3 regions of the Superficieibacter sp. HKU1 genome follow, and region 3 is predicted to be linked to each of the others. Evidence: predicted binding sites of a transcription regulator. Region 3 holds the regulator's gene; each other region holds the start of a gene.
The links. Region 3 encodes LexA, which represses DNA repair genes until DNA is damaged. Its sites were predicted from a motif close to TNCTGTATGTACATACAGNA; they were not measured.

Region 1: the regulator LexA is predicted to act here: its motif matches at 1,512-1,531, upstream of rmuC (DNA recombination protein RmuC).
Region 2: the regulator LexA is predicted to act here: its motif matches at 2,329-2,348, upstream of uvrB (excinuclease ABC subunit UvrB).

The regions. Positions count from the first base shown of each region.
Region 1 is NZ_CP119754.1:4,560,269-4,568,054, reverse strand. Features, by position in the region: gene P0H77_RS21760 (dienelactone hydrolase family protein) at 1-337, opposite strand, end outside; gene udp (uridine phosphorylase) at 593-1,354, shown strand; gene rmuC (DNA recombination protein RmuC) at 1,574-2,980, shown strand; gene ubiE (bifunctional demethylmenaquinone methyltransferase/2-methoxy-6-polyprenyl-1,4-benzoquinol methylase UbiE) at 3,075-3,830, shown strand; gene P0H77_RS21740 (SCP2 domain-containing protein) at 3,843-4,448, shown strand; gene ubiB (ubiquinone biosynthesis regulatory protein kinase UbiB) at 4,445-6,085, shown strand; gene tatA (Sec-independent protein translocase subunit TatA) at 6,181-6,435, shown strand; gene tatB (Sec-independent protein translocase protein TatB) at 6,439-6,969, shown strand; gene tatC (Sec-independent protein translocase subunit TatC) at 6,972-7,739, shown strand.
Region 2 is NZ_CP119754.1:1,647,029-1,654,814, reverse strand. Features, by position in the region: gene pmrB (two-component system sensor histidine kinase PmrB) at 1-181, shown strand, start outside; gene uvrB (excinuclease ABC subunit UvrB) at 236-2,254, opposite strand; gene P0H77_RS07955 (ATP-binding cassette domain-containing protein) at 2,985-3,701, shown strand; gene bioD (dethiobiotin synthase) at 3,643-4,365, opposite strand; gene bioC (malonyl-ACP O-methyltransferase BioC) at 4,358-5,113, opposite strand; gene bioF (8-amino-7-oxononanoate synthase) at 5,100-6,254, opposite strand; gene bioB (biotin synthase BioB) at 6,251-7,291, opposite strand; gene bioA (adenosylmethionine--8-amino-7-oxononanoate transaminase) at 7,378-7,786, shown strand, end outside.
Region 3 is NZ_CP119754.1:4,437,335-4,445,120, reverse strand. Features, by position in the region: gene P0H77_RS21195 (maltoporin) at 1-427, shown strand, start outside; gene malM (maltose operon protein MalM) at 535-1,467, shown strand; gene ubiC (chorismate lyase) at 1,641-2,177, shown strand; gene ubiA (4-hydroxybenzoate octaprenyltransferase) at 2,152-3,027, shown strand; gene plsB (glycerol-3-phosphate 1-O-acyltransferase PlsB) at 3,143-5,563, opposite strand; gene P0H77_RS21170 (diacylglycerol kinase) at 5,693-6,061, shown strand; gene lexA (transcriptional repressor LexA) at 6,171-6,779, shown strand; gene P0H77_RS21160 (CsbD family protein) at 6,995-7,204, shown strand; gene zur (zinc uptake transcriptional repressor Zur) at 7,284-7,786, opposite strand, start outside.

The DNA of each region.
Region 1 (7,786 bases), 120 kb from region 3:
CCACCAGCTCTTTTAACAGCGTGCCGACATCGTCATAAGCATTAGGATCGCCCTGACGGAAATAGAGTTCCGGCGCGACAGCCAGATAGCCTTCCAGCGCCAGCCGACGACATAAATCGCGAATGTGCTCATGTACGCCGAAAATTTCCTGCACTACGATAATGACAGGCAGCTCACCTTCCGCGTCTTTTGGCCTGGCGTGATAAGCGGGCATATGCTCGCCCTGTGTCGGGATGGTGGTTTCACCGGTTGCAATCGCGTCTTCAGGCGTGCGAACGATGGTGGAAGCATGGGGTGAGGCCGCGGGTGCGAAACCCGGTTGATTATCAGTCGTCATGGCATTCTCCGTACCCAGTATTAGCGCAGAGTTAACTATAGACCCCACGTTAACAATTCACCGCGTCGGATGCCGATTCGCGATGGCATCTGACCAAAGCATTAGGTTTATTTATGTGATTCATGTCACTATTTTATGGAAATTAACTGCAATAAGTTTCTGTGCAAGTGACTATGGTCACAAAATAGTCTCGATCACTTCTGTAAAGTACCTTTTTGCTTCTTCTGACAAACCGACCCACAGAGGAGTCTTTTTATGTCCAAGTCTGATGTTTTTCATCTCGGCCTCACCAAAAACGACCTACAAGGGGCTACGCTGGCTATCGTCCCTGGCGATCCAGAACGTGTGGAAAAGATCGCCGCGCTGATGGATAAGCCGGTCAAGCTGGCATCTCATCGTGAATTTACCTCCTGGCGCGCTGAACTCGACGGTAAAGCAGTTATTGTATGTTCGACCGGTATCGGCGGACCTTCTACGTCTATTGCCGTCGAAGAACTGGCACAGCTCGGCATTCGTACTTTCCTGCGCGTGGGTACCACCGGCGCGATCCAGTCCCATATCAACGTTGGCGACGTGCTGGTGACCACGGCTTCCGTGCGTCTGGACGGTGCCAGCCTGCACTTCGCGCCGATGGAATATCCGGCAGTAGCTGATTTCGCCTGTACCACCGCGCTGGTGGAAGCGGCGAAAGCGGTCGGCGCGACCACTCACATTGGCGTGACCGCGTCTTCCGACACCTTCTACCCTGGCCAGGAGCGTTACGATACGCATTCAGGGCGCGTGGTGAGCCGTTTCAAAGGTTCAATGGAAGAGTGGCAGTCCATGGGCGTGATGAACTACGAAATGGAATCGGCGACGCTGCTGACCATGTGCTCCAGTCAGGGTCTGCGTGCCGGGATGGTTGCTGGCGTGATCGTTAACCGCACCCAGCAGGAAATTCCGAATGCGGAAACCATGAAACAAACCGAGAGCCACGCCGTGAAAATTGTGGTTGAAGCCGCCCGCCGTCTTCTCTGACAAACCGTCCGTTGATATCGGGACGACCACCGGGTTGGGCCTCCCTCCGGGAACCCAATCCCGGCGTTTCTCCTGACCAGCCTCTTTGCCAGCGATCTGAAGGGCCGACCTGTTCGGTCCTTTCTTTTTGCGTAACGCCTCGCAGAAAAACCTTTTAAACTGGACGTTTATACAGCAAAGCCGTATTTTGCAGGGTGAATGAGTTATGCGGGAGGGTGAATGGACAGCGCAATCATTATCAGCGTACTGCTGATGCTGGCGGGGATCGTCGTCGGTTGGCTGGCGGCAAGCTATCGTGCCGCGCAGCAGCAGGCCGAGATTCTTGCGGAGCAGCGGGAGGTTTTTGGCGAACTGAGCGCCGCAAAGCAGCAGCTTGCTCAGCACAGCCACTGGCGCAACGAGTGCGAACTGCTGAATAACGAGCTGCGTAGCCTGCGGGAAATCAACACCTCGCTGGAAGCCGACCTGCGCGAAGTAACGACTCGCCTTGAAGCGTCTCAGGACAAAACCCGCCAGATGATCAACAGCGAGCAGCGGCTTAACGAGCAATTTGAAAATCTCGCCAACCGCATTTTCGAGCACAGCAACCGCCGGGTGGATGAGCAAAATCGTCAGAGCCTGCACGGCCTGCTGACGCCGTTGCGCGAGCAGCTTGACGGTTTTCGCCGCCAGGTGCAGGACAGTTTTGGCCAGGAGGCGCGGGAAAGGCACACCCTGGCGCATGAAATCCGTAACCTCCAGCAGCTTAATGCGCAAATGGCGCAGGAAGCCCTCAACCTCACGCGCGCCCTGAAAGGCGACAACAAAGCGCAGGGCAACTGGGGAGAAGTGGTACTGACCCGCGTACTGGAAGCCTCCGGGCTGCGTGAAGGCCATGAATATGAAACCCAGGTAAGTATCGAAACCGACACCCGTTCGCGGATGCAGCCGGACGTGATCGTCCGCCTGCCGCAGGGCAAAGACGTGGTGGTTGATGCCAAAATGACGCTGGTGGCCTATGAGCGTTACTTCAATGCCGAAGAAGAGTACACCCGCGAGGCCGCTCTTCAGGAACACATCGCCTCGGTGCGCAATCATATCCGCCTGCTGGGGCGTAAAGATTATCAGCAGTTGCCGGGGCTGCGCAGTCTCGACTATGTATTGATGTTTATCCCCGTTGAACCGGCATTTTTGCTGGCACTCGATCGCCAGCCGGAGCTGATTACCGAAGCGCTGAAAAACAATATCATGCTGGTCAGTCCGACCACGCTACTGGTGGCGTTGCGCACCATTTCCAATCTGTGGCGTTACGAGCATCAAAGCCGCAACGCACAGCATATTGCCGAGCGTGCCAGCCGCCTGTACGACAAAATGCGCCTGTTCGTTGACGATATGTCGTCGGTGGGGCAAAGCCTCGATAAAGCGCAGGACAACTATCGGCAGGCGATGAAAAAACTGACCTCCGGGCGTGGTAATGTATTGTCGCAGGCGGAAGCTTTTCGCGGCCTTGGCGTGGAGATCAAGCGCGAGATTAATCCGGAATTAGCCGAACAGGCTACCGCCCAGGATGAAGAATTTCGACTACGCTCAGGAGCGGAAGCCGATGACGAGCGCGAATTCTCTGCGCAAAACTCCGGGGGGTCATGATCTAAACTCCTTCTCTCGCGGCGGTTGAGTCATAGGGTAAACGTTCTTGATCTGTTACACTTTACGAACAATTTCTTGATAAGCAGGCCTTAAGATGGACGAGAATTCTCAGGATACGACGCATTTTGGTTTTCAGACTGTCGCCAGCGCGCAGAAAGCTGACATGGTGGCGCATGTATTCCATTCCGTTGCCGCAAAATACGATGTCATGAACGATCTGATGTCGTTCGGCATTCATCGCCTATGGAAGCGTTATACCATCGATTGTAGCGGTGTGCGTCGCGGGCAAACCGTGCTGGATCTGGCGGGGGGTACCGGCGATCTGACGGCAAAATTTTCTCGTCTCGTCGGCGACACCGGTCGCGTCGTGCTGGCAGATATTAACGATTCTATGCTGAAGATGGGACGTGAGAAGCTGCGTAATCTTGGTGTCGTGGGCAACGTTGAATACGTTCAGGCCAATGCCGAAGCGCTGCCTTTCCCGGACAACATCTTTGACTGCATCACCATCTCTTTCGGCCTGCGTAACGTAACGGATAAAGAAAAAGCGCTGCGCTCGATGTATCGCGTACTGAAGCCGGGCGGACGTCTGCTGGTACTGGAGTTTTCTAAACCGATTATCGATCCGCTGAGTAAAGCCTACGACGCCTATTCGTTCCACGTCCTGCCGCGCATCGGGCAGATGGTGGCGAATGATGCAGAAAGCTACCGTTATCTGGCTGAATCCATCCGTATGCATCCCGATCAGGAAACCCTGAAGGCGATGATGGAAGACGCGGGTCTGGAGAACGTGAGCTATTACAACCTGACGGCAGGTATCGTCGCGCTGCATCGTGGCTATAAGTTTTAACAGGAGAGCGTAATGCCGTTTAAACCCTTAATCACTGCGGGTATCGAAAATGTCCTCAACGCGTTCCTGTGGCGTGAACGCGGTTTGAAACCTGCCCGCCAGCGTCTCCAGGGAAAAGTATTACGCGTTGTGCTGCAAGAGTTCTCCTCGCCGTTGGTCCTCAGTTTCAGCGAACGTCAGATTGATGTGCTGGGTGAGTGGGAAGGTGAGGCGGACTGTACGGTGATTACCCGCCTGAACGTGCTGCCAAAACTGCGCGACCGCCAGCAGCTTACTGCGCTTATTCGCAGCGGTGAGCTGGAAGTGAACGGCGATATTCAGGTGGTGCAAAATTTTGTCGCCTTAAGCGATCTGGCGGAGTTCGACCTGGCGGAGCTGCTGGCTCCGTGGACAGGCGATATTGCTGCCGAAGGCGTGAGCCGCTTTTTACGCCGTGGAGCGACCTTTCTGAATCGTAGCGTGCAGCGCCAGCAGCGTTATGTGGCCGATGCGCTGACGGAAGAGTGGCGTCTGGCACCGGGTGCGCTGGAAGTGGCGTGGTTTGCTGAAGAAGTCGCTGCCGTCGAACGTTCGGCTACTACTCTGATGACACGGCTGGAAAAGCTGGAGGACAAATGACCCCAGGTGAAGTTCGCCGCCTGTATTTTATCATCCAGACATTTTTGAGCTACGGGCTCGATGAGCTGATCCCAAGAATGCGCCTTACGCTGCCGCTGAGACTCTGGCGGCGCACGCTGTTCTGGATGCCCAACCGTCACAAAGACCGGCTTTTAGGTGAACGCCTGCGCCTGGCGTTACAGGAACTGGGGCCGGTATGGATTAAATTTGGGCAGATGCTCTCAACCCGCCGTGACCTCTTCCCGCCGCAAATCGCCGATCAGCTGGCGATGTTGCAGGACAAGGTCGCGCCTTTTGACGGCGTGCTGGCCAAACAGCAGATTGAAAAAGCGATGGGCGATCTGCCGGTAGAAACGTGGTTTGACGATTTCGATATCAATCCACTGGCCTCGGCATCGATTGCTCAGGTGCATACGGCGCGGCTTAAAGATAACGGCAAAGAGGTGGTCATCAAGGTGATCCGCCCGGATATCCTGCCGGTCATCAAAGCTGACATGAAGCTAATCCACCGGCTCGCGCGCTGGGTTCCACGTCTGCTGCCAGACGGTCGCCGCCTGCGCCCAATGGAAGTGGTGCGCGAGTATGAAAAAACGCTGATAGATGAGCTGGATTTGCTGCGTGAAGCCGCGAATGCCATTCAGCTACGCCGCAACTTTGAAGATAGCCCCATGCTGTACGTGCCGGAAGTCTATTCCGACTACTGTAGCCAGAATATGCTGGTAATGGAGCGTATTTACGGTATCCCTATTTCTGACACTGCCCAACTTGAGCAGCACGGCACCAACATGAAACTGCTGGCCGAACGCGGAGTGCAGGTTTTCTTTACCCAGGTCTTTCGCGACAGTTTTTTCCATGCGGATATGCATCCTGGCAACATTTTTGTGAGTTATGACCATCCTGAAGATCCGCAGTATATTGGCATTGACTGCGGTATCGTTGGTTCGCTTAACAAGGAAGACAAACGCTATCTGGCCGAGAACTTTATCGCCTTCTTTAATCGAGATTATCGTAAGGTGGCGGAGCTTCACGTTGATTCCGGCTGGGTACCGCCAGACACCAACGTGGAAGAGTTTGAATTTGCGATCCGTACCGTTTGCGAGCCAATCTTCGAGAAGCCGCTGGCAGAAATCTCGTTTGGTCATGTGCTGTTGAACCTGTTCAACACGGCGCGCCGTTTTAATATGGAAGTACAGCCGCAGCTTGTTCTTCTGCAGAAGACATTACTGTATATCGAAGGCGTGGGCAGACAGCTTTATCCACAGCTCGATTTATGGAAAACTGCGAAACCTTTCCTGGAAACGTGGATCAAAGATCAGGTGGGTATTCCTTCGCTGATCCGGGCGTGCAAGGAGAAAACACCGTTCTGGATTGAAAAAATGCCGGAAATACCTGAACTGATTTACAACAGCCTGCGTCAGCACAAGCAATTGCAACATAGTGTTGATAAAATCGCTGTGGAACTTCAGGTTAATCACGTGCGACAGGGACAATCCCGCTATTTGTTTGGAATGGGGGCCACGTTGATTCTCAGTGGAACACTACTGTTGATTAATCGACCTGACTGGGAAATGATGCCCGCCTGGCTCATCGCTGGTGGCCTTGTGGTATGGCTTATCGGCTGGCGCAAAACGCGCTAGATTTCGCATCGCGATCGCAAAAACGCCCGGCGTAAAATACGATCGCTTATTTATTCACACTCGTCACCTTGCGAGTTTGTCATTGAGGGTTTTGTATGGGTGGTATTAGCATCTGGCAGTTATTGATTATCGTCGTTATTGTGGTGCTGCTGTTTGGTACCAAGAAACTCAGCTCGCTGGGTTCTGATTTGGGGTCTTCGATCAAAGGCTTTAAGAAAGCCATGAGCGATGAAGATGAGAAGAAAACGCCACCGACTCAGGATGCAGATTTCTCGACTAAAACGCTCGCGGAAAAACAGGAAGAGGCCAGGAAGGAAGAGATCAAACGCCACGACGACAAGCAGGTGTAATTCGTGTTTGACATTGGTTTTAGTGAACTGTTGCTGGTGTTCGTTATTGGCCTGATCGTTCTTGGGCCAAAACGTCTACCAGTGGCTGTTAAAACGGTTGTCGGCTGGATACGCGCTATGCGTTCTCTGGCGTCGACAGTGCAAAATGAGCTGGCGCAGGAGTTAAAAGTCCAGGAGCTTCAGGACAGTCTGAAGAAAGTGGAAAAGGCCAGTCTCAACAACTTAACGCCTGAATTGAAAGCCTCCATGGATGAACTGCGTGAAGCCGCGGAATCCATGAAACGCTCTTACAGCGCTCACGATCCCGAAAAAGAGAGTGACGAAGCCCATACCATCCATAATCCGCTGGTGAAAGGCAACGAAGCGCAGCACGAAGGCGTGACTCCCGCGACGGCCGAAAATCAGGCCAGCGCCCAGGAACACTCTCCCCGGACGCCCGAGGCGGAAACCACTGAGGTTCCTGTGACGCTGGCGAAAAAAACGCTTGCCGCACCCGTTTCTGACTCATCCTCTTCTTCAAGTGATAAAGCGTAAAAATGGCCGTAGAAGATACTCAACCCCTTATTGCGCATCTGATTGAACTGCGCAAGCGCCTGCTTAACAGCATTATTGCTGTTATCGTCATTTTTCTGGCGCTGGTTTATTTTGCCAATGACATTTACTACCTGGTATCCGCGCCGCTGATTAAGCAAATGCCGCTGGGTGCTACGATGATTGCCACCGATGTGGCGTCGCCGTTTTTCACCCCGATTAAACTGACCTTTATGGTCTCGATAATCTTATCTGCACCCGTCATTCTTTATCAGGTTTGGGCCTTTGTCGCGCCAGCGCTGTATAAACATGAACGCCGTCTGGTGATGCCGCTGCTGGTTTCCAGCACACTACTCTTTTACATCGGGATGGCGTTTGCCTACTTTGTCGTATTCCCACTGGCGTTTGGTTTTCTGACGCATACCGCACCGGAAGGGGTTCAGGTCTCGACGGATATCAGTAGCTACCTGAGCTTTGTTATGGCGCTGTTTATGGCCTTTGGCGTTGCCTTCGAGGTGCCGGTCGCTATTATCCTGATCTGCTGGATGGGGGTGACGACGCCTGATGATTTGCGCGGCAAGCGACCTTACGTGCTGGTCGGCGCATTTGTGGTCGGCATGCTGCTGACGCCGCCGGATGTGTTCTCACAGACGCTGCTGGCGATCCCGATGTATTGCCTGTTTGAAGTGGGCCTGTTCTTCTCGCGTTTTTACGTCGGCAAACGACGTAACCGCGATGAAGATGCCGCGCAGGAAGCTGAAAGCGAAGAATAGTTAATTGTACGTGAAGGGCGGCTGAAGTTAGATGGCAAAACTGTTTT
Region 2 (7,786 bases), 2.1 Mb from region 3:
GAAAAGCGGCGAGCTGAGCAAGGCGTTTGTGCGAATGGACAGCCGGTATGGCGGTATTGGCCTTGGGTTAAGCATTGTTACGCGTATTGCCCAGCTGCACGACGCACAGTTCTTTTTGCACAATCGCCAGTCGCAGCCGGGCGCGCGGGCCTGGGTGACATTCAGACCGTTACGCGGGTAATACGTTTAGCCCCGGTGTCCCATAATGCCGGATGGTGGCTTCGCCTTATCCGGCCTACGAGGCGGCAATAAACAGATCGCGCAACTGGTGTAGCTGGTCGCGAACCTGCGCGGCTTCCTCAAACTCCAGATCTCTGGCGTGCTGCATCATCTTCGCTTCCAGCTCGTGAATTTTTTGCTGCAGTGCTTTCGGCGTCAGCGGCATTGCTGCATCTTCCTCCACCGGGTGACGCGCTTTACCACGGCCTTTGGCTTTAGTCTTCGCAATGTTTTCACCCAGCGCCAGAATATCGACCACTTTCTTGTTCAGACCCTGCGGCACGATGCCGTGTTCTTCATTGTACTGCTGCTGTTTCTCGCGACGACGCTCGGTTTCGCTGATGGCTTTTTCCATCGACGGGGTGATTTTATCGCCGTAAAGGATCGCTTTACCGTTGATGTTACGCGCCGCACGCCCGATAGTCTGGATCAGCGACCTTTCCGAACGCAGGAAGCCCTCTTTGTCTGCGTCGAGGATGGCGACCAGCGACACCTCAGGCATATCGAGCCCTTCTCGCAGCAGGTTGATCCCGACCAGTACATCAAATTTGCCGAGGCGCAGGTCGCGGATAATCTCCATACGTTCGACGGTGTCGATGTCTGAGTGAAGGTAGCGCACCCGCTCCCCGTGCTCGTCCAGATATTCGGTGAGATCTTCTGCCATCCGCTTGGTCAGCGTGGTGGCCAGCACGCGCTCGTTAATGGCTACACGTTTGCGAATTTCAGAGAGCAAATCATCCACCTGCGTAGCTACCGGACGCACTTCAATAATCGGGTCCAGCAGACCGGTAGGACGCACGACCTGGTCTACGATTTCATCGCCGGATTTTTCCAGCTCGTATTTGCCCGGCGTCGCAGAGACGTAGATGGTTTGTGGGGCCAGCGCCTCAAACTCTTCAAATTTCATCGGACGGTTATCCAGCGCGGAAGGCAGGCGGAAACCGTACTCGACCAGGGTCTCTTTACGCGCCCGGTCGCCGCGATACATCCCCCCAATTTGTGGGATGGTAACGTGGGATTCGTCCACCACCAGCAGACCATCAGCGGGCAGATAGTCAAACAGGGTCGGCGGCGCTTCACCCGGCCCACGACCGGAAAGGTAGCGCGAGTAGTTCTCGATACCTGAGCAGTAGCCCAGCTCGTTCATCATTTCGAGATCGAACTGCGTGCGCTGGGTGATACGCTGCTCTTCTAATAGCTTATTGTTGGCCATCAGCGTCCTGCGCCGGTCGGCCAGTTCGCCTTTAATGTCTTCCATTGCCTGCACAATACGCTCGCGCGGCGTCACGTAGTGCGTTTTGGGATAGACGGTAAAACGCTGGATTGTCGATTCAATATGCCCGGTAAGCGGATCGAACAGCGACAGACGTTCCACTTCTTCGTCAAACAGCTCGACACGCAGCGCCACGTCGTCCGATTCCGCCGGAAAGATATCGATGACCTCACCCCGCACGCGAAACGTCCCGCGCTGGAACGCCTGATCGTTACGGGTGTACTGTAACTCCGCCAGACGACGCAGAATATCACGCTGGTTAATGATCATGCCGATGGTCAGGTGAAGCATCATTTTCAGATACAGGTCCGGATCGCCCAGGCCGTAAATGGCCGATACGGAGGCCACCACCACCACGTCACGACGCTCCAGCAGCGCTTTAGTCGCCGACAGACGCATCTGTTCAATGTGTTCGTTAACCGACGCGTCTTTCTCAATAAACGTATCTGAACTGGGAACGTAGGCTTCCGGCTGATAATAGTCGTAGTAGGAGACGAAATACTCCACGGCATTATCAGGAAAGAATTCCTTCATTTCGCCATACAGCTGTGCTGCCAGGGTTTTATTCGGTGCCAGCACCATGGTCGGACGCTGGAGATCGGCGATAACATTGGCGATGGTAAACGTCTTCCCTGACCCCGTTACGCCAAGAAGCGTCTGATGGGCCAGGCCATCTTCAAGACCTTCTTTCAGACGACGAATCGCCTCCGGCTGATCGCCAGATGGACGGAATGCGGAATTCAGTTTTAACGGTTTACTCATTAATGGCTACCTGAAAGGAATAAGCGGGCAGGGGCATAATTTTACCCGTAGGTGGCGATTTTGCCAACAGTTTATACTGGATAAAAAAACAGTAAGCGTAAAATACCGCCTTATTGTCCCCACAAACATCAGCAAAAGCGTAGCGCCCGGCAGCGAAAATGCCAGCTGAAAGAGGTTATCCCCAGAAAATTTCGCTTTTTAACTTTGTCAAGCAATGTCATGACGATTTTATGGCAGCAGATGACACTTTTCTTGCAGCAGTTGCTTTTATCTAACTCGTTGAATATAAATAATATATCATAAAAGACGCGTTTGCCGTCAATTCATTCGCAGGCCGCGTATTCTCTCGTTTACCACGTCTTTTCTAACTCTAATACACAAGGTTATCCACAGGAATAGTGGATAACTCACTCCAGCCCTTAGCCACCGCTCTCTGGCAAAAAACGAAGCCGCTGGCAAAACGCGATCATAAAAAATATTTCCCACTATTTTTTGTCTTTAATCAGCTTAAGCACGCTGGGAAGGGATCGTCGCACCGCCGGTCATTGCACCACTATACTCTGCCGCTGGCACCGACAAAGTGCATGCCTCTGACCAAATGCGCATTATTTTCCTCCGCTTGCTCAGCGCTATCCGAAATAAGTGCCTTTTTCGGGACGACCACAGTCTCTGGCAAGCCTTTTGCAGTATCTCATGGTCGAAACGCACGAACTGAATTGAGGAGCTACCGATGTTGAGTCTGCGCGCTGTAAATCAATTTTATGGAAGCCAGCACACGCTGTGGAATATTACGCTTGAACTCCAGCCGGGAAAATGTACCAGCGTCGTCGGGCTACCGGGGATGGGCAAGACCACACTCATTAACTGCATCACCGGCATCGTGCCGATCGAGAGTGGCACTATTTTCTGGCATGGCAACGATGCCCCGCCCTGCGATTTGCTGCCGCTGTCTGCGCCAAACCGGATCGCGCTGGGGATCGGCTATGTGCCGCAGGAAAGGCGAATTTTTTCGCAGTTGACGGTAGAGGAGAATGTGCATATCGCCCGCGCCGCCAGCGGCGACGGCGCGGTGAACAGCGGGATTTACGATCTGTTTCCGGAGCTTAGCGCTCTGCGTCAGGTGAAAGCGGCAACGCTGTCAGGCGAGAATCAGTACCAGCTGGCGCTGGCGAACGCGCTGGTCAGCCGCCCTCGCCTGTTGATCCTGGATGAGCCGACGCGCGGCGCGGGTCAGGCTTTTTTACACAAGCTGGGCGAGATTATCCTGCGTCTGAAACGCGAACTGGGGTTAACTATCCTGCTGGCAGAGCAGCATTTGTCGTTTATCCATCACGTTTCAGATTGCTTCTTGCTACTCCATCAGGGCCGCAACGTCGCGCAGGGACAGGTTAACCAGCTTGACCAGCAGCTACTCTCTCAGTGGATGACCCCAATGCCAGGAGGCTAAGATCGAGATACTGACCGGAATCGGACGCTTCCACAGCGTCTTCGATCCATGGGATCTCGCCTAACATGGGCGCGGGTAATACCCGCCTGAGCGTGGCGAGATATTCCTGATGACGACGGCCGGGCGGCGTGATGTCATTCGCCACCCAGCCTGCAAGCGTTAATCCGGCCTGCTGAACGGCCTGCGCGGTGAGCATGGCATGGTTAATGCAGCCCAGTTTGATGCCTACCACCAGGATCACCGGCAGTTTTTCCGTGATTACCCAGTCGGCAAAAGTGAGGGTCGGAGAAAGCGGCGTAAACCAGCCCCCGGCGCCTTCCACCAGCACCCATTCCGCCAGCGCCTCAAGCTGCCTCAGGCCCGCTGAGAGTACCGCCGCGTCGATGGGGCGTTTATCATCGGCGCTGACAATATGCGGCGAGGTCGGCTCAGCGAAAGTATACGGGTTAACCTGATGATAGCCCAGCGGCAGGCTGCTGTTGCGCTGAAGCGCCAGCGCATCGCTGTTGCGCAGCCCTTCGGCGGTGGACTCGCTGCCTGAGGCAACCGGCTTATAGCCCGCAGTAATGAGTCCCTGGCGGCTGGCGGCCTGGAGCAGCGCGCAGCTGGCGACGGTTTTGCCGACTTCAGTGTCGGTGCCGGTGACAAAAAAACGGTTAGTCACGTTCAATAATTCCTGCAAAAAGATGATAGGTCAGCGGGCAATGTCCCTGCTGCTGTGGCCATGCCAGCTGAAGCTGGCGCAACTGGCTGCGGGTCAGCGGGCGAGGCGTCCGCCCTTCATGCAAATGCGTGGCGCCGGTTCCTTTCAGCGAGCGCATGGCGCTAAGCGCATCGGGAAAGCGCAGGCTGATTGACTGCTCGTAAGAGCGATAGCGCCAGCCGGACAGCGCGTGATGGATAGCCTCAGGAGGTAAAAAGCGGTTAACGTGCGCCCGCCCATCCACCGCCTGCCACGCCTGCGCGACTTCGGGGAGCGATCCGGCCATCAGGGTGGTGAATGCTACCTGGCCGCCAGGCTGGGTTATGCGGTAAAGCTGGCGGAGCGCAGCCTGTAAATTTTCACACCACTGTACGGCCAGGTTGCTCCAGACAAGATCGAACTGCGCGTCTGCCAGCGGAATGGCTTCAATATCCGCCAGCAGGTAGTGATGCGCGGCGTCCTGACGTTGTGCTTCGCCCAGCATCTGCGGCGACAGATCCAGTGCGGTGACGTGGCTGCCCTGCTCGCGCCAGTAACGGCTCATCCCGCCCGGCCCACATCCGGCATCCAGTACGCGCGGGAAAGCACGTGTAAGAAGCCCGGCCAGCAGCGCGGCGGCGCTCTGACGCTGAAGATCGTCATGCTGCAAATAGACCGACGCAGCGCGACCAAAGGCGGCAGCCACCGCCTGTTTATCAACTGGCGGCATCCAGCACCTCCAGTAAGCGGGTGATATCATCGGTTTCGTGCGCCGCCGTCAGCGTTAAGCGCAAGCGCGCCGTCCCCTCAGGCACCGTAGGCGGACGGATAGCCGTGACCCAGCACCCGTGCTCGCGCAGTGTCTCCGCCATCCACAGGGCGCGGGCGTTATCGCCGACAATCAGCGGCTGAATGGCGCTGACGGAATCCGTCATCGCCATCGTCAGCGCCGCCGCGCCGCGACGAAACAGCGCGATATGCTGCTGGAGCTTGTCGCGCCGCTGCTGGCCCTCATCGCCACGAATAACGTCCAGCGAAGCCTGCAATGCCGCCGCCTGGGCTGGCGGCATGGAGGTGCTGTAGATAAGATGGCGGGCAAACTGCACTAAATACTCCGCCACCGGTTCACTGCACAGCACCGCCGCGCCGCTCACGCCGAAGCCTTTGCCAAAGGTGATGATAAGCAGATCCGGCTGTACCTGTTGTGCATGGCAACTGCCGCGTCCACCGCTACCGCTGACGCCGATGCCGTGAGCGTCGTCCACCAGCAACCAGGCCCCGGCGGCGCGGGTGACGCGGTCGATTTCAGCCAGCGGCGCGCTGTCGCCGTCCATGCTGAAAATACCTTCCGTAACCACCAGTTGCTGCCCGCCAACGGGTTTTGCCAGTAGCGTCTGCAACTGCGCCGGATCGTTATGGGCGAAACGGCGTAGCTGCGCCGGGCTGAGGCTGGCGGCTTCCAGCAGCGAGGCGTGACTCAGACGGTCGGCGACAATGCGATCGTCTTTCGCAGCAAGCGCGGTAATCACCGCCTGATTGGCGGCAAATCCGGAGATAAATAATAACGCGCGCGGGTAGCCCAGCCACTGCGCCAGATCCTCTTCAAGCTGCTGGTGCGCACAGCTGTAGCCGCTGACGTGGCCCGATCCACCGCTGCCAACGCCAAAGCGCGCCGCACCTTGTTGCCAGGCGGCTACCACCTGCGGATGCTGGCTCAGGCCCAGATAATCATTGCTGGAAAAATTGAGATACCGTTTGTCCTGCGCAGTAAGCCAGCGGCCCGCGCCCTGCTCCACCACTTGTCGGCGTCGCAGGGTGCGGGTTGCGCGGCGTGCCGCTAAGGCAGAATCAATTCGTTGCTGCCAGCTCATACCGTTGCCGCGTTATAGTACGTGTCAGTATCCGGCGTGCGCAGTACCTGCTCAAGCCGCTCCTGCTGCTCGTTATCCCCTTCCTGAACCAGAGTCTGCTGCGGGTTCAGCCCAAGCTTGCGGAACAGCTGCAGATCCTTATCTTCTTCCGGATTTGGCGTGGTCAGCAGTTTGCAGCCGTAGAAAATCGAGTTCGCCCCGGCCATAAAGCACATCGCCTGGGTTTGCTCGTTCATCTGCTCGCGCCCGGCGGAGAGACGAACGTAGGAGGTCGGCATCATAATGCGTGCGACCGCGATGGTGCGGATAAAGTCGAAGGCATCCACATCCTCGTTATCGGCCAGCGGCGTGCCTTTGACTTTCACCAGCATGTTAATCGGCACACTTTCCGGCGGCGTCGGCAGATTTGCCAGTTGCATCAGCAGCCCGGCGCGATCTTTCACCGTTTCGCCCAGACCGACGATGCCGCCGGAGCACACTTTTATCCCGGCCTCGCGGACCTTATCCAGCGTGTCGAGACGCTCCTGATAGGTGCGGGTAGTGATGATATTGCCGTAGAACTCCGGCGAGGTATCGAGGTTGTGGTTGTAATAATCCAGCCCCGCCGAGGCCAGACGCTGCGCCTGCGTTTCATCCAGGGTGCCGAGGGTCATGCAGGCTTCAAGGCCCATTGCTTTAACGCCCTGCACCATCTGCTCCAGGTACGGCATATCGCGCTCGTGCGGGTTTTTCCACGCCGCGCCCATGCAGAAACGGGTGGAGCCCGCGAGCTTTGCTTTGCGCGCAGAGTCCAGGACCTGCTCCACTTCCATCAGCCGCTCAGTTTCGAGGCCGGTTTTATAGCGGGAGCTTTGCGGACAGTACTTACAGTCTTCCGGGCAGGCCCCGGTCTTGATCGACAGCAGCGTGCTTACCTGCACCTGCTGCGGATCAAAATGCTGGCGGTGAATTTGCTGCGCGTCGAACAGCAGATCCAGCAGCGGTTTATTAAAAAGTTCGGTGACGTGCGACATTGTCCAGCGTGGGTGGTGAGCCATCGGGCCTCTCCAAAGGGTTTAGTTAATTTCTGCTTCGGTGTAGACTCGTAAACCTAAAACTTTTCAAAATGGTTTACAAGTCGATTATGACCCCGGACGATCTCGCCTTCGATAAACGCCATATCTGGCACCCTTATACTTCCATGACCTCGCCCCTGCCGGTTTACCCGGTGGTGAGCGCGCAGGGCTGTGAACTCCAGCTCGCCAGCGGTGAGCAACTGGTGGATGGCATGTCGTCATGGTGGGCGGCGATCCACGGCTACAATCATCCGCGCCTGAACGCGGCGATGAAGGCGCAGATCGACCAGGTATCGCACGTGATGTTTGGCGGCATCACCCACCCTTCCGCGGTGGCGCTGTGCCGCAAGCTGGTGGCGATGACCCCTGAGCCGCTGGAGTGCGTGTTTCTGGCGGATTCCGGCTCGGTGGCGGTGGAAGTCGCGATGAAAATGGCGCTGCAATACTGGCAGGCCAAAGGCGAACCGCGTCAGCGTT
Region 3 (7,786 bases):
GCTTGCTGACAAATGGGACCTGATGTACGTCGGTATGTACCAGAAAATTGATCGTGACGACGATCGTGGTACCGACTGGTACACCGTCGGCGTGCGCCCGATGTACAAATGGACGCCGATCATGAGCACCCTGCTGGAAGTGGGCTACGACAACGTGAAATCACAGCAAACCAGCGATCGTAACAGCCAGTACAAAATCACCCTCGCGCAACAATGGCAGGCTGGCGACAGCATCTGGTCTCGCCCGGCACTGCGTGTCTTCGCAACCTATGCGAAATGGGATGAAAACTGGGGTTACGCTAAAGATGCTAACGGCAATATCGGCCGCTCAGCGATCAGCGACTCTACCGGTAACGGCCAGTTCTCCAGCAGCCGTGGCGACGATGATGAATTCACCTTCGGCGCACAGATGGAAATCTGGTGGTAATACCGCATTAATCTGACATAAAGAGGGGCGCAAGCCCCTCAACGTCTTAAGGGTTGGCGCGCTATTGCCTGGCCACCGCTACACCCGGGTACTTTGAGGTGATAACAATGAAAATGAACAAAAGTCTCGTTGCACTCTGCCTGACGGCGGGGTTACTGGCAGCAGCCCCGGCGGTTAGCCTGGCTGAGGTCAACTACGTACCGCAAAACACCGCTGCCGCCCCGGCTATTCCTGCCATTGCCCTGCAGCAGCTCACGTGGACACCGGTCGATCAGTCTAAACAGCAAACCTCGACCATTGCTTCCGTTGGGCAACGCCTTGACGTTGCAGGCATTACCGGTCCGGTTGTCGCCTATAGCGTGCCAGCGAATATCGGCGAGCTGACCTTAACGCTGACCAGTGAAGTCAACAAACAAAGCAGCGTCTATGCGCCGAACGTGCTGATCCTCGATCAGAACCTGACGCCGTCGGCGTTTTTCCCCAGCAGCTATTTTACCTATCAGGAGCCGGGCGTGATGAGCGCCGATCGTCTTGAAGGGGTGATGCGCCTGACGCCTGCGCTGGGGCAACAGAAAATTTACGTGCTGGTCTTTACCACTGAAAAAGATCTCCAGCAAACCACCACGCTGCTGGATCCAGCCAAAGCCTACGCCAAAGGCATCGGCAATGCGGTACCGGATATTCCCGATCCTGTCGCCCGTCACACCACCGATGGCGTCGTGAAACTGAAAGTGAAAACCAATAGCAGCTCCAGCGTACTGGTCGGCCCGCTGTTTGGTTCCTCAAATCAGGGCTCGGTGACCGTCGGTAATACGGCAGCACCTGCCTATAGCGCAACAGCCGCCGCACCGGTCGCCGCGCCTGCCGCCAAAAACGAGCCGGTTCTGAATGATACTGAAGCCTACTTTAATCAGGCTATTAAACAGGCTGTTGATAAAGGCGATGTCGATAAGGCATTGAAATTACTTAACGAAGCAGAGCGTCTGGGGTCAACTTCAGCGCGTTCCACCTTTATCAGCAGTGTAAAAGGCAAGGGGTGATGGTTGCCCCACAATGCTGATGTTTAGGCTTAGCCTTTCGGTGCGTCCTTCGGGGCGCACTTTTTTTCCGGCTATCCGGTGTTACATATCTGTTGCGCTTTTGCATCTAACCCGCCCCCCATCCCACTTTTCTGCGTTACAATGTTTTCAGGCTATGTACCGGAGAAACTGGCATGTCACATCCTGCGCTAACGCAATTGCGTGCGCTGCGCTATCTTGATCATATCCCCCCGCTAAAATCCGCACTGCGAGAGTGGTTATTGCTGGAAGATTCGATGACCAAACGGTTTGAACAGCAGGGGAAGACGGTCAGCATTACTTTACTTCGCGAAGCGTTTGTTGGCCGGGAAGAGATTACCGAAGAGCAGGCGCTATTGCCGTACGAAACGCGCTACTGGCTGCGGGAAATTGTGCTTTGTGCGGACGAGGTTCCGTGGCTGGTGGGGCGCACCGTTGTGCCGGAATCAACGTTAAACGGTCCTGAGCTGGCGCTGCAAAAACTGGGTAAAACGCCGCTGGGCCGCTATCTGTTTACTTCCTCAACCCTGACCCGTGATTTTATCGAGATCGGGATGAGCGACGATCTGTGGGGACGGCGCTCGCGGCTGCGGCTTAATGGAAAGCCCTTGTTATTGACCGAATTATTTTTACCGGCATCACCGATTTACCAGAAGGAAGAGAGAAATGGAGTGGAGTCTGACGCAGAATAAGCTGTTGGCATATCATCGCCTGATGCGTACCGACAAACCTATTGGCGCGCTGCTGCTGCTGTGGCCGACGCTATGGGCGCTATGGGTGGCGACGCCGGGCCTGCCGCCGCTGTGGATCCTGGCCGTTTTTGTCGCTGGCGTCTGGCTGATGCGCGCGGCGGGCTGTGTGATAAACGATTATGCCGATCGCAAAATTGATGGCCATGTGAAGCGCACGGCAAACCGGCCGTTACCCAGCGGGGCCGTCAGCGGCAAAGAGGCGCGCATATTGTTTGTCGTGCTGGTGCTGTGCTCTTTCCTGCTGGTATTGACGCTGAACCGGATGACCATCCTGCTTTCCGTTGCTGCGCTGCTGCTGGCATGGGTGTATCCATTTATGAAACGCTACACCCATTTGCCGCAGGTAGTACTGGGGGCGGCCTTCGGCTGGTCGATCCCGATGGCGTTCGCCGCCGTCAGCGAAACGCTGCCGCTGAGCTGCTGGCTGATGTTCCTGTGTAATATTCTCTGGGCGGTGGCCTACGATACGCAGTATGCGATGGTCGATCGCGATGACGATCTGAAGATCGGCGTGAAATCAACGGCGATCCTTTTCGGGCAGTACGATCGGTTGATCATTGGACTTTTACAGGTGGCAGTGCTGGCGCTGATGATCGCTATTGGCTGGCTGAACGGGCTGGGCAGCGCATTCTACGCGGCGGTGGCCGTAGCGGGCGCGCTGTTTGTGTATCAGCAGAAGCTGATTATGCAGCGTGAACGTGATGCCTGTTTTAAGGCATTTATGAATAATAACTATGTCGGACTGGCGCTGTTTGTCGGGCTGGCGGTAAGTTACTGGTCGTTCGCATAAACCTGCCGGGTGGCGGCTTCGCCTTACCCGGCCTACGAAAGATAAAATTACAATGGGTTATGACGTTTGGCCTGGATTTGCCGGATGGTGGTATCACCGCTATCCGGCATTTTTATCACTCGCCCTGTGCCGCGCTCTCAATCGTTAACCGCACATCCGAGGTAATTAACTCCGCCAGCATCTGATAAACCTTCATCGTTTCTGCCGGTTCCGCATCCCCGGTATCGCTGATATAGCCTTCATCACGCAGCGTCAGCACCAGAGAGCTAAAGACCGCTTTATCGAAGAACTCCGGCGCGTTGATGCCGTGCAGCACGGACAGACGTTGCGCCACGGTACGGCTCTCTTTCTCCAGCGTGCCACGGTTGATCGACGGATTAGCACTGAGCAGCCAGAAGGTAATGGCATAGCGCTGTAGCGTTTCACGCGCGCCTGCCGCCAGCAGTTGTAGCGTTCGGGCACGGGCCGGGTTGATACGGAACTCCGCGTCCTCACAGGTAATCAGCCCCTGGCGCGCCATTTCTGCCGTCAATGCGTCAATCACCCCCGCCACTTCACTGGTATCCCAGCGCAGGAACAGTTCGGCTTTCAGCATCGGGTAAAGTAGTTCCACATGGTGCAGCAGGGCGTCACGTGAAATCTGCCGATGCTGAGTCACAATGGCGGCAATCAGCGAGGGCAGCATCAGCATATGCGTGATGTTATTGCGGTAATACGTCATCAGGACCGCCTGCTCTCGCGGCAGAACGATGATATCGCCGATGGTATCTTTCTCGACCTGGAACTTATTCATCTGCAGTGCATGCTCGATAAGTTCGTTCGCCGTGGCCACAGGCGCAGTAGAATCCGGCGCATACGGCACATTACGTAACAAATCGAGATAGCAATCCAGCTGCTGCGTCAGTTGCTCACGGGTCAGAGAGCGCTGACGGGAAGCCAACAGCGCGGTACAGCACAGGTTCATGGCGTTCGCCGCGCCTGCATTGTTAATGCGCACCATCAGATCGGCGGCGATGCGGTTAACGGTTGGCGTTAGCCAGGCCGGGCGCACTGCCTCAATTGGATCGATGGATTCACGCCACTCGGGCACATGGTGATTCAGGTAGGTCATCAGCGGCATTGGCTCGCCAAAATTGACGTAGCCCTGACCGAGATTACGCAGCTTGCTCAAACCACGCATCATCTGCAGCAGGTTTTCCTTCTCTTTCGTCGCGCCACGCAGTTCTTTGGCGTAAGTACCCACTTCCATCACGTGCTCATAGCCGATATAAATCGGCACCAGAGTGATGGGGCGTGTCCCGCCGCGCAGCATCGCCTGAATGGTCATCGACAGGGTGCCGGTTTTTGGATCCAGCAGACGGCCAGTACGTGAGCGGCCACCTTCGACAAAATACTCAACGGAATAGCCGCGGCTGAACAGTTCACCGAGATATTCACGGAACACCGTCGAATAGAGCTTGTTACCCTTAAAGGTACGGCGAATAAAGAACGCGCCCAGGCGGCGGAAAATGGGCCCGGCAGGCCAGAAGTTCAGGTTGATGCCCGCGGCAATATGCGGTGGCACCAGACCCTGATGATAGAGCACGTAGGAGAGCAGCATATAGTCCATATGGCTGCGGTGGCAGGGCACGTAGACAATCTCATGACCATCATGCGCCAGCTGCCGCACGCGCTCGGCGTTATGCACGTTAATCCCCTGATACAGACGGTTCCAGGTGAAGCCCAGAATACGGTCAGTCAGGCGGATCATCTCGTAAGAGAAGTTAGCGGCAATCTCTTCCATCAGCGCAATGGCATTCTGCTGCGCTTTTTCATGAGAGATTTTTTTGCTGCGCGCTTCGTCTTCTACTGCCCGGGCAATCGCTTTAGACGCCAGAAGCTTATTAAACAGATCCTGACGAGCGGGCAGACGTGGCCCTACGGCCGCCAGACGCTGACGGGCAAAGTGCATACGCGCAACGCGCGCGAGCTTTTGCGCAATGATCTTATCCGTTCCGTGCTCGTCGGCCATCCGGCGCAGAGAGACCGAGGGGGAGAAACGAACAAAGCTGTCGCGCCCCAGCCAGGAAACGGCAAAAAACTTTTGTATGCCGTTGAGCATGCGCAGCGGCGGGTTAACCTCGCCTTTCTCACGCCCTGGCGAACGTCCAAACATCACCGATACCGGCACCATCTGTACGTCCAGCCCCGGATTGCTGCGGTGCAAGTCCAGATAGTCGTGGAAGAGTTTGATAGACTCTTCTTTCGGCGTGTAATACGTGAATACACGCGGGCCGCCATGTATAAAGACGTAGCGCGGCAGCAGGGTGCCGTCGATCTCCAGCGGCTCCATGGGATCGGGAAGATCGTGCGCCAGGCACTGCGTGCGCAGCGTCAGCAAATCCGCTTTTGAATTGTAAGGCAATACGTACATAATTGGGCGGGAGGTATCCAGGCCCAACTCCTGCGCAGGTTCCGCCGGAATAGACTTGCTCTTTACCAGGACACTTAATGGTAAATTCAGTAATTTGTAGTAAATTCGTGGCCAGCCGGACATAAACGATGTGAAGCCTCTGGTTAATCATGCAAATGCGCTGCAAGGATATCAGAAAGTGAACAGATTTTCTGAGCTTACGCAGGAAGCGCGTTATATCATTGACGCTAATAATGTTAAAAGGTTCTTTTGATGGCCAATAATACCACCGGATTAACCCGGATTATCAACGCAGCGGGTTATTCCTGGAAAGGATTTCGTGCGGCATGGATCAACGAAGCCGCTTTTCGTCAGGAAGGCGTGGCTGCCCTTGTGGCTATCATTATCGCCTGCTGGCTGGATGTCGATCCCATCACCCGCGTGCTGCTGATTGGCTCGGTGCTGCTGGTAATGATCGTAGAAATTTTAAACAGTGCAATTGAAGCCGTCGTGGACCGTATCGGCACGGAAAGACACGAACTTTCAGGCCGTGCCAAAGATATGGGATCGGCGGCAGTACTGCTGGCAATTGTCGTTGCGCTTATCACCTGGGTGACCTTATTGTGGTCGCATTTCCGCTAAAGGTCGCAAAAGTAAAAAAGTCTCTTATTTTTCGTGCCATTGGTGGTTCCAAAATCGCCGTTAACTGTATATACTCACAGCATAACTGTATATACACCCAGGGGGCGGAATGAAAGCGTTAACGGCCAGGCAGCAAGAGGTGTTCGATCTCATTCGGGATCACATCAGCCAGACAGGCATGCCACCGACGCGTGCGGAAATTGCGCAACGTTTGGGGTTCCGTTCCCCAAATGCGGCTGAAGAACATCTTAAAGCGCTGGCGCGTAAAGGGGTGATTGAGATTGTCACCGGCGCATCGCGTGGTATTCGCCTGCTAATGCAGGAAGAAGAAGGCATTCCTCTTATTGGCCGCGTTGCCGCTGGCGAGCCGCTTCTGGCACAGCAGCATATTGAAAGTCACTATCAGGTCGACCCGTCGCTGTTTAAACCCAACGCCGATTTTCTGCTGCGCGTTAGCGGTATGTCGATGAAAGACATCGGTATTATGGACGGCGATTTGCTGGCAGTGCATAAAACGCAGGATGTACGTAACGGCCAGGTTGTCGTCGCGCGTATTGACGAAGAAGTGACTGTTAAGCGTCTGAAGAAACAGGGCAATGTTGTTGAACTGCTGCCTGAGAATAATGAGTTTTCACCTATCGTGGTTGACTTGCGTAAGCAAAACTTCTCTATTGAAGGACTGGCTGTTGGCGTGATCCGCAACGGCGAGTGGCTGTAAATTTGTTCTGATTTCTGCGGTGCTGTCGGTGCCGCAGAGTTCCTTCCTTTTGCCAGACCCTCTCTTAGTGGTAGCGCTTCTCAGGGTTAAATATTCTTAATTCTCCGCAGGGTGCAGCATCCTCATCTACACTTATTCTTACGTTCAGCAGAAAAGACATGCAATCTGGACGACAGAATTCAAATGATTTGTACCCCAACAATGAGGACATAATTATGAATAAAGACGAAGTCGGCGGTAACTGGAAACAGTTCAAAGGTAAAGCGAAAGAACAATGGGGCAAACTGACCGATGACGATATGACCGTCATCGAAGGTAAACGTGACCAGCTGGTAGGTAAAATCCAGGAGCGTTACGGTTACCAGAAAGATCAGGCGGAAACCGAAGTGAAAGACTGGGAAACCCGTCACGATTACCGCTGGTAGTTGTAACCTCAGCTAACGGCTGAGAAGATCCTACCCGAAGGTACATGGAGGTACCACCCCACAAAGAGCCGTGCTGACACTAGCGCGGCTTTTTCTTACTCTGAATACTGTGATCGTGGTGGCAGTCGCCAGGATGACGGCAGGCTTCAACCTCTGCACAGTCTGCACATAACCCGTGCGCTTCAATCACGTTGTGGCGTAAAGCAAATCCCATCCGTGCTGCCAGGGCATGCATAATATCTTCCACGCCATCGGCACCTTCCTCTTTCACGACGCCGCAGCGGTCGCAGATAAACATCGCCGACGTATGGTTGTGGTCGAAGAGGTGGCACAGCACGTAGCTGTTGGTTGATTCTACCTTGTGGACAAAACCCTGCTCGAGCAGAAATTCCAGCGCACGGTATACCGTCGGCGGCTTGGCCTGCGGTTCTTTGTCGCGCAGCAAGTCGAGCAAATCGTAGGCGCTGATTGCACCTTGTTGCAGGCTCATTAATCGCAACACTTCAAGGCGCTGCGGAGTCAGGCGCACATTGCGTTGCACGCACAGCTTTTCAGCTTGCGCTAACATCTCCTGCGAAGTGG